One region of the Streptomyces sp. NPDC097129 genome, then DNA from elsewhere that is predicted to be linked to it. Evidence: riboswitches for the same ligand, from Rfam matches in the RefSeq annotation. Region 1 holds a riboswitch; the other holds the start of a gene.
What was found. Region 1 has a riboswitch for S-adenosylmethionine ahead of thrC (threonine synthase). Riboswitches for the same ligand answer to the same signal wherever they lie in the genome.

Region 1 (4,363 bases):
GCCCTCTGATCAGCACCGTGCGTGGAAGCCATACGCCTCAACCTAGCCCGCACCGGAAACCCTCAAACGTGTGGCCGGATCCGGTGGCCGGTCGTATACGCCCCGTTCACACGACTCTTGCGCCAACCGCTTGTGAAGATCCTGTGAACCGTACAAGATGCCGGATACACGAATCGACACGTACGCCAGGGGGGCGGATCTCATGATCGGTACACGTGGCCACAGACGCCTGCGCGGAAGCGGAGCCCGCGGACTCGCCGCACTCGTCGCGGCCGCCGCGCTCGTGCTCACCGGCTGCCAGGCCGACGACACCGACGGCAAGGCCGTCCAGCAGACGACGCCGGCGACCAGCGCCGCGCCGAGCACCTCCGCGCCGGCGCCCGAGCCGTCACCGGCGAGCAGCAGCCCGGCACCGGCGGCCGAACCCACCGTCGTCACGATCAGCGACCACACCGGGACGGCGGTCGGCCGGGCCGTCGCCGCCGCCCGCGCGAGCGGCCTGCGCTACGCCGTCTACCTCCAGGGCACCGGGGCGTCCCTCGACGGCGGCGGACGGACGGCCTCCTCCTGGGGCGCGAGCGAAAAGGTCTGCGAGCAGATCGACGACCCCGACGACCGCGCCCCCTCCTTCGACGTCGCCTTCGTCATCGCCCGGGACGGGCGGGACTGCGGCGGCCGTCTGCTGCACACCCCCGAGCCGACGAAGACCGCCGCCGGCGGGGGATCGAGCGGCGGGACGAGCGGAGGATCGAGCGGCGGGACCACCGGCGGGACCAGCGGCGGGACCAGTGGCGGGTCCGGCGGCGGCAGCAAGACCTGCGCGATCACCAGCCCCGCGGGCAACTGCTACGCCGACGGCCAGTTCTGCGCCAACCGCCACCACGGCCTGAGCACCTACGGCAAGGGCGGCGAGTACCTGACCTGTGAGCAGGACGCGGCGGGCCGCTGGCGCTGGTCCGACGGCCACGCCGGCTGACGGACGCCCGCCCCGCGCCACCGTCCGCGGACGTCCGCCTCACGCCACCGTCCGCGGACGTCCGCCTCACGCCACCGCCCGTGGACGCCCGCCCCGCGCCACCGTCCGCGGACGTCCGCCTCACGCCACCTTCCGCGCCGCGTACTCCGCGATCTCCGTCATCGGGGGGCGTTCCTCCGTGTCCACGGAGTACGTGCGCGGCTCGAACCCGTCCTCGCCCCGCTCGAACTGGGTCAGGGACGGCCGGATCAGGTGCCCGCGGGCCAGCCGGAGCTGGGCGGTGCGGTAGATCGCCGCCGCCATCCGGCCGAGGGCCTGGCCGTCCTGGTGGCGGTGGATGCGCACACCGACGTCGACCTGGGCGAGGGCGTCCAGACCGACCAGGTGCAGGGCGTCGACCAGCATGCCCAGCTCCACGCCGTAGCCGACGGGGAAGGGCAGCTGTTCCAGCAGGGAGCGGCGGGCCGCGTACTCGCCGCCGAGCGGCTGCACGAAGCCGGCCAGCTGCGGCCAGTGCATGTTCAGCAGCGGGCGGGCCATCAGCTCGGTGACCCGGCCGCCCTGGCCGCTCGCGCCGGCCAGCGGACGGTCGTACATCGCCTTGACCAGCTGGACGCCGGGGTCGGTGAGGAGCGGGCCGACGATGCCGGTCACGAAGTCGGAGGAGAACTCCTTCAGGTCCGCGTCGACGAAACACACGATGTCGCCGGAGGTGACCAGCAGGGAGCGCCACAGCACCTCGCCCTTGCCGGGGACGGCCGGGACGCGTGGCAGGATCTCGTCGCGGTGGACGACGCGGGCGCCCGCCGCGGCCGCCACCTCGGCGGTACGGTCGGTGGAGCCCGAGTCGACCACGACCACCTCGTCGACGAGCGGGACCTGCCGCATGAGGTCGTGCCGGACGACCGCGACTATGTCGCCGACCGTCTCCTCCTCGTTCAGCGCGGGCAGCACGACGGAGACCGTCTGCCCCGTGGCGCGTTTGGCGGCCAGGATCTGGTGCAGCGGCCGATCGCTCACGGACCAGGAGCGGGTGCTCAGCCAGCGCTCGACTTCTTCAAGCACGGTGTGCGGCTCCTCACTGTCGTGATCACACCGGCTCACATCGGGTGATCGTGTGATCCATCTCGCGGTTCGGACGGCTATCTCAACTGTCCTGGCCTTCGGTTACAGTCTTGAACAACGCTGATGACCATCGCATGTCGGGGGTCGCACGCGTTCACAACCGAATACCGCTCATCCAGAGGGGCAGAGGGACACGGCCCGGTGAAGCCCCGGCAACCACCCTGATTCCGGACTCGTTCACGCGAGGCTCCCGGCCGGGGAAGGTGCCAATTCCGTCTCACGGCGAGATGCGTCGTGGGGAAGATGAGGAGAAAGGGCCTCGCCTCACATGGCTGCGCAGACAGTTACCAGCACCTCCACCGTCGACCTCGGTCCCGCCGCGGCCCTGAGCTGCCGCGAGTGCGGTCACCGCGTCCCGCTGGGCCCGGTTTTCGCCTGCGAGGAGTGTTTCGGCCCGCTCGAGATCGCCTACGACTTCTCGGCCTACGACACCGAGGAACTCCGCAAGCGTATCGAGGCGGGCCCCGCGAACATCTGGCGTTACGCCCCGCTGCTGCCCGTCCCCGCGGACGTGGCCGACAAGCCGAACATCAACCCGGGCTGGACCAAGCTCGTCAAGGCCGACCACCTGGCCGCCGAGCTCGGCGTGACCGGCGGTCTGTACGTCAAGGACGACTCCGGCAACCCGACCCACTCCTTCAAGGACCGCGTCGTCGCGCAGGCCCTGGAGGCGGCGCGCGCCTTCGGCTTCACCACCCTGTCCTGCTCCTCCACCGGCAACCTGGCCGGCGCCGTCGGCGCCGCCGCCGCGCGGGCCGGCCTGCGCTCCTGCGTGTTCATCCCGCACGACCTGGAGCAGGGCAAGGTCGTCATGGCCGCGATCTACGGCGGCGAGCTCGTCGGCATCGAGGGCAACTACGACGACGTGAACCGCTTCTGCTCCGAGCTGATCGGCGACCCGGCCGGCGAGGGCTGGGGCTTCGTCAACGTCAACCTGCGGCCGTACTACGCCGAGGGTTCCAAGACGCTGGCCTACGAGATCTGCGAGCAGCTCGGCTGGCAGCTGCCCGACCAGCTCGTCGTCCCGATCGCCTCCGGCTCGCAGCTCACCAAGGTCGACAAGGGCCTGCAGGAGCTGATCAAGCTGGGGCTGGTCGAGGACAAGCCGTACAAGATCTTCGGCGCGCAGGCCGAGGGCTGCTCGCCGGTGTCCACGGCCTTCAAGGCCGGGCACGACGTGGTGCGCCCGCAGAAGCCGAACACCATCGCCAAGTCGCTCGCCATCGGCAACCCGGCCGACGGGCCGTACGTCCTGGACATCGCGCGCCGCACGGGCGGTGCGGTGGAGGACGTCACCGACGAGCAGGTCGTCGACGCGATCAAGCTGCTGGCCCGCACGGAGGGCATCTTCGCGGAGACCGCCGGCGGTGTGACCGTGGGTGTCACCCGCAAGCTGATCGAGAACGGTGTTCTCGACCCGACGAAGACGACGGTCGTGCTGAACACCGGCGACGGCCTGAAGACCCTGGACGCGGTCGCCGGCACGGGCCTGACCGCGACGATTCGTCCCAGCCTCGACTCGTTCCGTGAGGCCGGGCTCGCCTAGGGCCTGCATCGTTGAGTTGTGTCTGCGGGCCGGCGGGGGCCGGTCGCGCAGTTCCCCGCGCCCCTATCGGAGGTTTCCCCGTGAGTGTCACCGTTCGCATCCCCACCATCCTGCGCACCTACACCGGTGGCCGGGCCGAGGTGCCCGCCGACGGGGCGACCCTCGCCGAGGTCATCGCGGACCTGGAGAAGAACCACACCGGCATCGCCGCCCGCGTCCTGGACGACCAGGGCAAGCTGCGCCGGTTCGTCAACGTGTACGTCAACGACGACGACGTGCGTTTCGAGCAGGGCCTGGAGACGGCCACCCCGGACGGCGCGGGCGTGTCGATCATCCCGGCGGTGGCCGGCGGCTGCTGACACGAAGAGTTCATCTGATTGCCCCCTCCGTGAGAGAAACGGAGGGGGCAATTCCATGTGGTTAGACGCGGTAGAGTTGGGGAACGCGCCCCGCAATCCTTTCGGCGCGATCTTCGGAACCTGCTGCACGGGCGATAAGAAGTAGCCAAAGTACGCAGGTTTTTTGTCTTTTTTGCACCCCTTTGTGGGGCCCGACTTGCTCGGAATTCAGGTGAATTCTCGCGAGATTCCGGACCGGCCCCGTCCAGATTTCTCGTCCGATTGACCTGTTGCAGACGGCAGTTGGACAGATACATTCAGCCGCGGTCGACGCGTTCCGGCGCACGCCCCCACCCATCCGGGGGGCGAGGTCTGACC
Region 2 (4,363 bases), on a different contig from region 1:
GTACCTGTCGTTCTTCCTCTTCGGCGGCGAGTTCCCGGGCGGCGACTTCGTGGCCCGCTTCTACTCGATCCACATCCTGCTGCTGCCGGGCATCATGCTGGGCCTGATGGTGGCCCACCTGATCCTGGTCTTCTACCACAAGCACACCCAGTTCGCGGGTCCCGGCAAGACGAACAAGAACGTCGTCGGCATGCCGCTGCTTCCGGTGTACATGGCGAAGGCGGGCGGCTTCTTCTTCCTGGTCTTCGGTGTCATCGCGGTCATCTCCGCGGTCGCGCAGATCAACCCGATCTGGGCCATGGGCCCCTACCGGCCGGACCAGGTGTCCACGGGCGCCCAGCCCGACTGGTACATGGGCTTCTCCGAGGGCCTGATCCGCTTCATGCCGGGCTGGGAGATCAACTTCTGGGGTCACACGCTGGTCCTCGGTGTGTTCATCCCGCTGGTGATCTTCCCGCTGGTCCTGGTGGCGATCGCGGTCTACCCGTTCATCGAGTCCTGGGTCACCGGCGACAAGCGCGAGCACCACATCCTGGACCGCCCGCGCAACGCCCCGACGCGCACGGGTCTCGGCGTCGCCTGGATGACGGTGTACCTGACCCTGCTGATCGGTGGCGGCAACGACCTGTGGGCCACGCACTTCCACCTGTCGATCAACGCGGTCACCTGGTTCGTGCGGATCTTCGTCTTCGTCGGACCGGTCCTCGCGTTCCTGATCACCAAGCGGATCTGCCTCGGCCTGCAGCGCCGGGACAAGGAGAAGGTGCTGCACGGTCGCGAGACCGGCACCATCAAGCGCCTGCCGCACGGTGAGTTCATCGAGGTCCACGAGCAGCTCAGCCAGGAGGCGCTGCACACCCTCACCGCGCACGAGCAGTACCAGCCGCTCGAGATCGGCCCCACGGTCGACGAGAACGGTGTCGAGCGCAAGGTGAAGGGCGGCGAGAAGCTGCGCGCCAAGCTCAGCGAGGCGTACTTCGGCGAGGAGTCGCAGATTCCGAAGCCGACCGCCGAGGAGTACAGGGAGATCACGAGCGGCCACGGCCACCACTGATCGCTGCGTCAGCCACGCCACGGCCGAAGGGCCCCGTCCGCTGTTCGGACGGGGCCCTTCGGCCGTGTGCGGTCGGCCTTCGGGCCGGCCGCTCGGTGGAACGGTGGTCCGCCGACGGCTGTTCCGCGAGGCGCTGGCCCGGTGACGGGGGCCGAGCGGGAGCGGCCGCGGGCTCGTAGGCCGGGCGAGGTCGCGGGGCCGCGGGGCTCCCGGCGTCCCGGCTCGGGCGGCCCGGGGGCTTGTCGTGCGTGGGCAGGGCCCCGTCCGGTGTTCGGACGGGGCCCTTCGCCGTGTGCGGGGCTGGATAGGGTGGAGGTGTCATTCGATGCGTACGACGACCAGGAGCGGCTGATGAGCGCTGTGACCCCCGCTGGAGGCGACACCGCGGCGGGCCGTTCCTGGCCGCGCGTGCTGAACGGTCTGCTGGAGGGCCGCGACCAGAGCGCCGAGGACACCGCCTGGGCGATGGACCAGATCATGCGCGGCGAGGCCACCGACGCGCAGATCGCCGGCTTCGCGGTCGCGCTGCGCGCCAAGGGTGAGACGGTCGAGGAGATCACCGGTCTCGTCCGGGCGATGTACGACCACGCCAACGTCATCGAGGTGCCCGGCCCCACCGTCGACATCGTCGGCACCGGCGGCGACGGCGCCAAGACGGTGAACATCTCCACGATGTCCTCCATCGTCGTGGCCGGCACGGGCGCGAAGGTGGTCAAGCACGGGAACCGGGCCGCCTCCTCGGCCTCCGGCGCCTCCGACGTGCTGGAGAAGCTCGGCGTCAACCTCAACCTGCCGCTGCACCGGGTGCCCCAGGTGGCGGAGGAGGCCGGCATCACCTTCTGCTTCGCGGTGAAGTTCCACCCCGCGCTGCGCCATGTGGCCGCCGCACGCGGCCAGTTGGGCATCCGCACCACCTTCAACGTGCTCGGCCCGCTGACCAACCCGGCGAAGGTGCGCGCGCAGGCCGTCGGCGTCGCCGACGCCAGGATGGCGCCCATCGTCGCCGGCGTCTTCGCCGAGCGCGGCAACTCCTCCCTGGTCTTCCGCGGCGACGACGGCCTGGACGAGCTGACGATCACCTCCACGTCCCGGGTCTGGGTCGTCCGCGACGGCAAGGTCACCGAGGAGACCTTCGACCCGCGCGACGTCGGCATCGACCTGGCCCCCGTGGAGGCCCTGCGCGGCGCCGACGCCTCCTACAACGCCGAGGTGGCCCGCCGCATGCTGGACGGAGAGCCCGGGGCCGTCCGGGACGCCGTCGTGCTGAACTCCGCGGCCGCGCTGGTCGCCCTCGCGCCGACCGACGCCCCCCTGACCGAGCAGATCCGCGCCGCCATGGCGAAGGCGGCCCTGTCCATCGACTCGGGCTCGGCCAAGCGCACCCTGGACCGCTGGGTGGCGGCCAGCAACTCCTGACGCCGGCCGGTGGCCGTCCCGCGATGCGGACCCGGGTTGCGGGGCGGCGATCACTTCCGTTAGGTTCCTGAACCAGGTCATGAGTGACAGTCATGAGGCCCCGGCCGACTGTCCGGCAACCCTCCGTCCGTGGCGGGGTGCCCCGGGTGAAGACCAGGCCGCAGTCAGCAAGGTCTGCGGCAAGCGCGGACCCCTCGCGAACCCAGGGGTCCTGGTCGTCGAGGAGTCTTCCGTGAGCAAGCGAATGCGATAGGGCCGCCGAGCCCCGCCTCCGCGCACCCTTTTTCCTTCACTTTCCCGCGCTCTGCCGCGCACCCTCACGGGAGTTCCGCCATGTCTGTCTCCACCGCTGCCTCCGCCCAGTCCGTTTGTGCCCCGCTGTCCGTTCTGGGCCGGGATGTCACCGTCCCGCTCGTCACCGGCGGCGAGGTCACCTACGCCGCCCTCGACTACGCCGCCAGCGCCCCCGCACTGCAGCGCGTCTGGGACGACGTGGCCGCGTACGCGCCGTACTACGGCAGTGTGCACCGCGGTGCCGGGTATCTGTCCCAGCTGTCCACCGACCTGTTCGAGAACGCCCGCCGCGCGGTCGAGGAGTTCCTCGACTGCCGCGAGGGCGACCAGGTCGTCTTCACCCGCTCCACGACCGACTCGCTCAACCTGCTGGCCCGGGCGATCCCGGCCGACTGCCAGGTCTTCGTCTTCGAGACCGAGCACCACGCCTCGCTGCTGCCCTGGCAGCACGCGAAGGTCAGCTACCTCAACGCCCCGCGCACCCCGCAGCAGGCCGTTCGGACCCTGGAGCGCGCCCTCGCCGACCGCGACCCTCACGGCCCGGCCCTGGTCTGCGTCACCGGCGCCTCCAACGTCACCGGCGAGCTGTGGCCGGTGCGCGAACTGGCGGCCGCCGCGCACGCCCACGGCGCCCGGATCGTCCTGGACGCCGCCCAGCTCGCCCCGCACCACCCGGTGAGCGTGCGCGACCTCGACGTCGACTGGGTCGCCTTCTCCGGCCACAAGCTGTACGCACCGTTCGGCTCCGGCGTCCTGGCCGGCCGCGCCGACTGGCTCCAGGCCGCCGACCCCTACCTCGCCGGCGGCGGCGCCAGCCGCAAGGTCGCCCGGCGCGAGGACGGGGGAGTGGACGTGGAGTGGCACGACAGCGCCGCCCGCCACGAGGCCGGCTCCCCGAACGTGATCGGCGCCTACTCCATCGCCTCCGCCTGCAAGGCGCTGACCGAGGCCGGCTGGGACACCCTGGTCGCCCGCGAGCAGCACCTGATCACCACGGTCCGCGAGGGCCTGGCCGACGTGCCCGAGGTGAGGATCCTCTCCCTCTTCGGCGACGACGCCCCCCGGGTCGGCGTGATCTCGTTCGTCGTCGAGGGCTGGAACAGCTCCCACTTCGCCGCGGCCCTGTCCGCCGAGTACGGCATCGGCGTCCGCGACGGCCTCTTCTGCGCCCACCCGCTGGTGCGCACCCTGCTCGGCAGCGACCCCCAGACCCAGGGCGAGTGCGGCGCCCCCGAGGCGGCGCCGGGCGAGAAGTCCCTCAACGCCATCCGCGTCAGCTTCGGCGCGGGCACCCCCGACGAGCACGTGGAGCGTTTCGTCACGGCGGTGAAGGAACTGGTCACGCAGGGCGCGAAGTGGACCTACCGCACGGAGGACGGCCGCTGCGTCCCCGCGGTCTGAGGAGCGGGACGAGGCGCGGTCCGAGGCGCGGTCCGAGGCCGTGAAGCGCCCGGGGAGGCGGTGTTCCCTCGGTCAGGAGTCCAGACCGATGGCGAACGCCGCCTCCAGGTCGTGCTGGGAGTACGTGCGGAACGCCACGTGCGTGTCCGTGCCCTCCACGCCGGGGATCTTGCTGATCCGCCCCGGGATGACCTCCGC

Region 2: another riboswitch for S-adenosylmethionine. It lies ahead of AC0B9F_RS01435 (aminotransferase class V-fold PLP-dependent enzyme); the one in region 1 lies ahead of thrC (threonine synthase).

Annotation. Positions count from the first base shown of each region.
Region 1 is NZ_JBVOQE010000006.1:58,423-62,785, forward strand. It holds gene AC0B9F_RS18745 (alpha,alpha-trehalose-phosphate synthase (UDP-forming)) at 1-32, opposite strand, end outside; gene AC0B9F_RS18750 (hypothetical protein) at 203-976, shown strand; gene AC0B9F_RS18755 (glucosyl-3-phosphoglycerate synthase) at 1,097-2,041, opposite strand; SAM riboswitch class I at 2,210-2,351, shown strand; gene thrC (threonine synthase) at 2,370-3,647, shown strand; gene AC0B9F_RS18765 (MoaD/ThiS family protein) at 3,728-4,006, shown strand.
Region 2 is NZ_JBVOQE010000001.1:313,657-318,019, reverse strand. It holds gene qcrB (cytochrome bc1 complex cytochrome b subunit) at 1-1,054, shown strand, start outside; gene trpD (anthranilate phosphoribosyltransferase) at 1,406-2,470, shown strand; SAM riboswitch class IV at 2,546-2,662, shown strand; gene AC0B9F_RS01435 (aminotransferase class V-fold PLP-dependent enzyme) at 2,804-4,165, shown strand; gene AC0B9F_RS01430 (Lrp/AsnC family transcriptional regulator) at 4,238-4,363, opposite strand, start outside.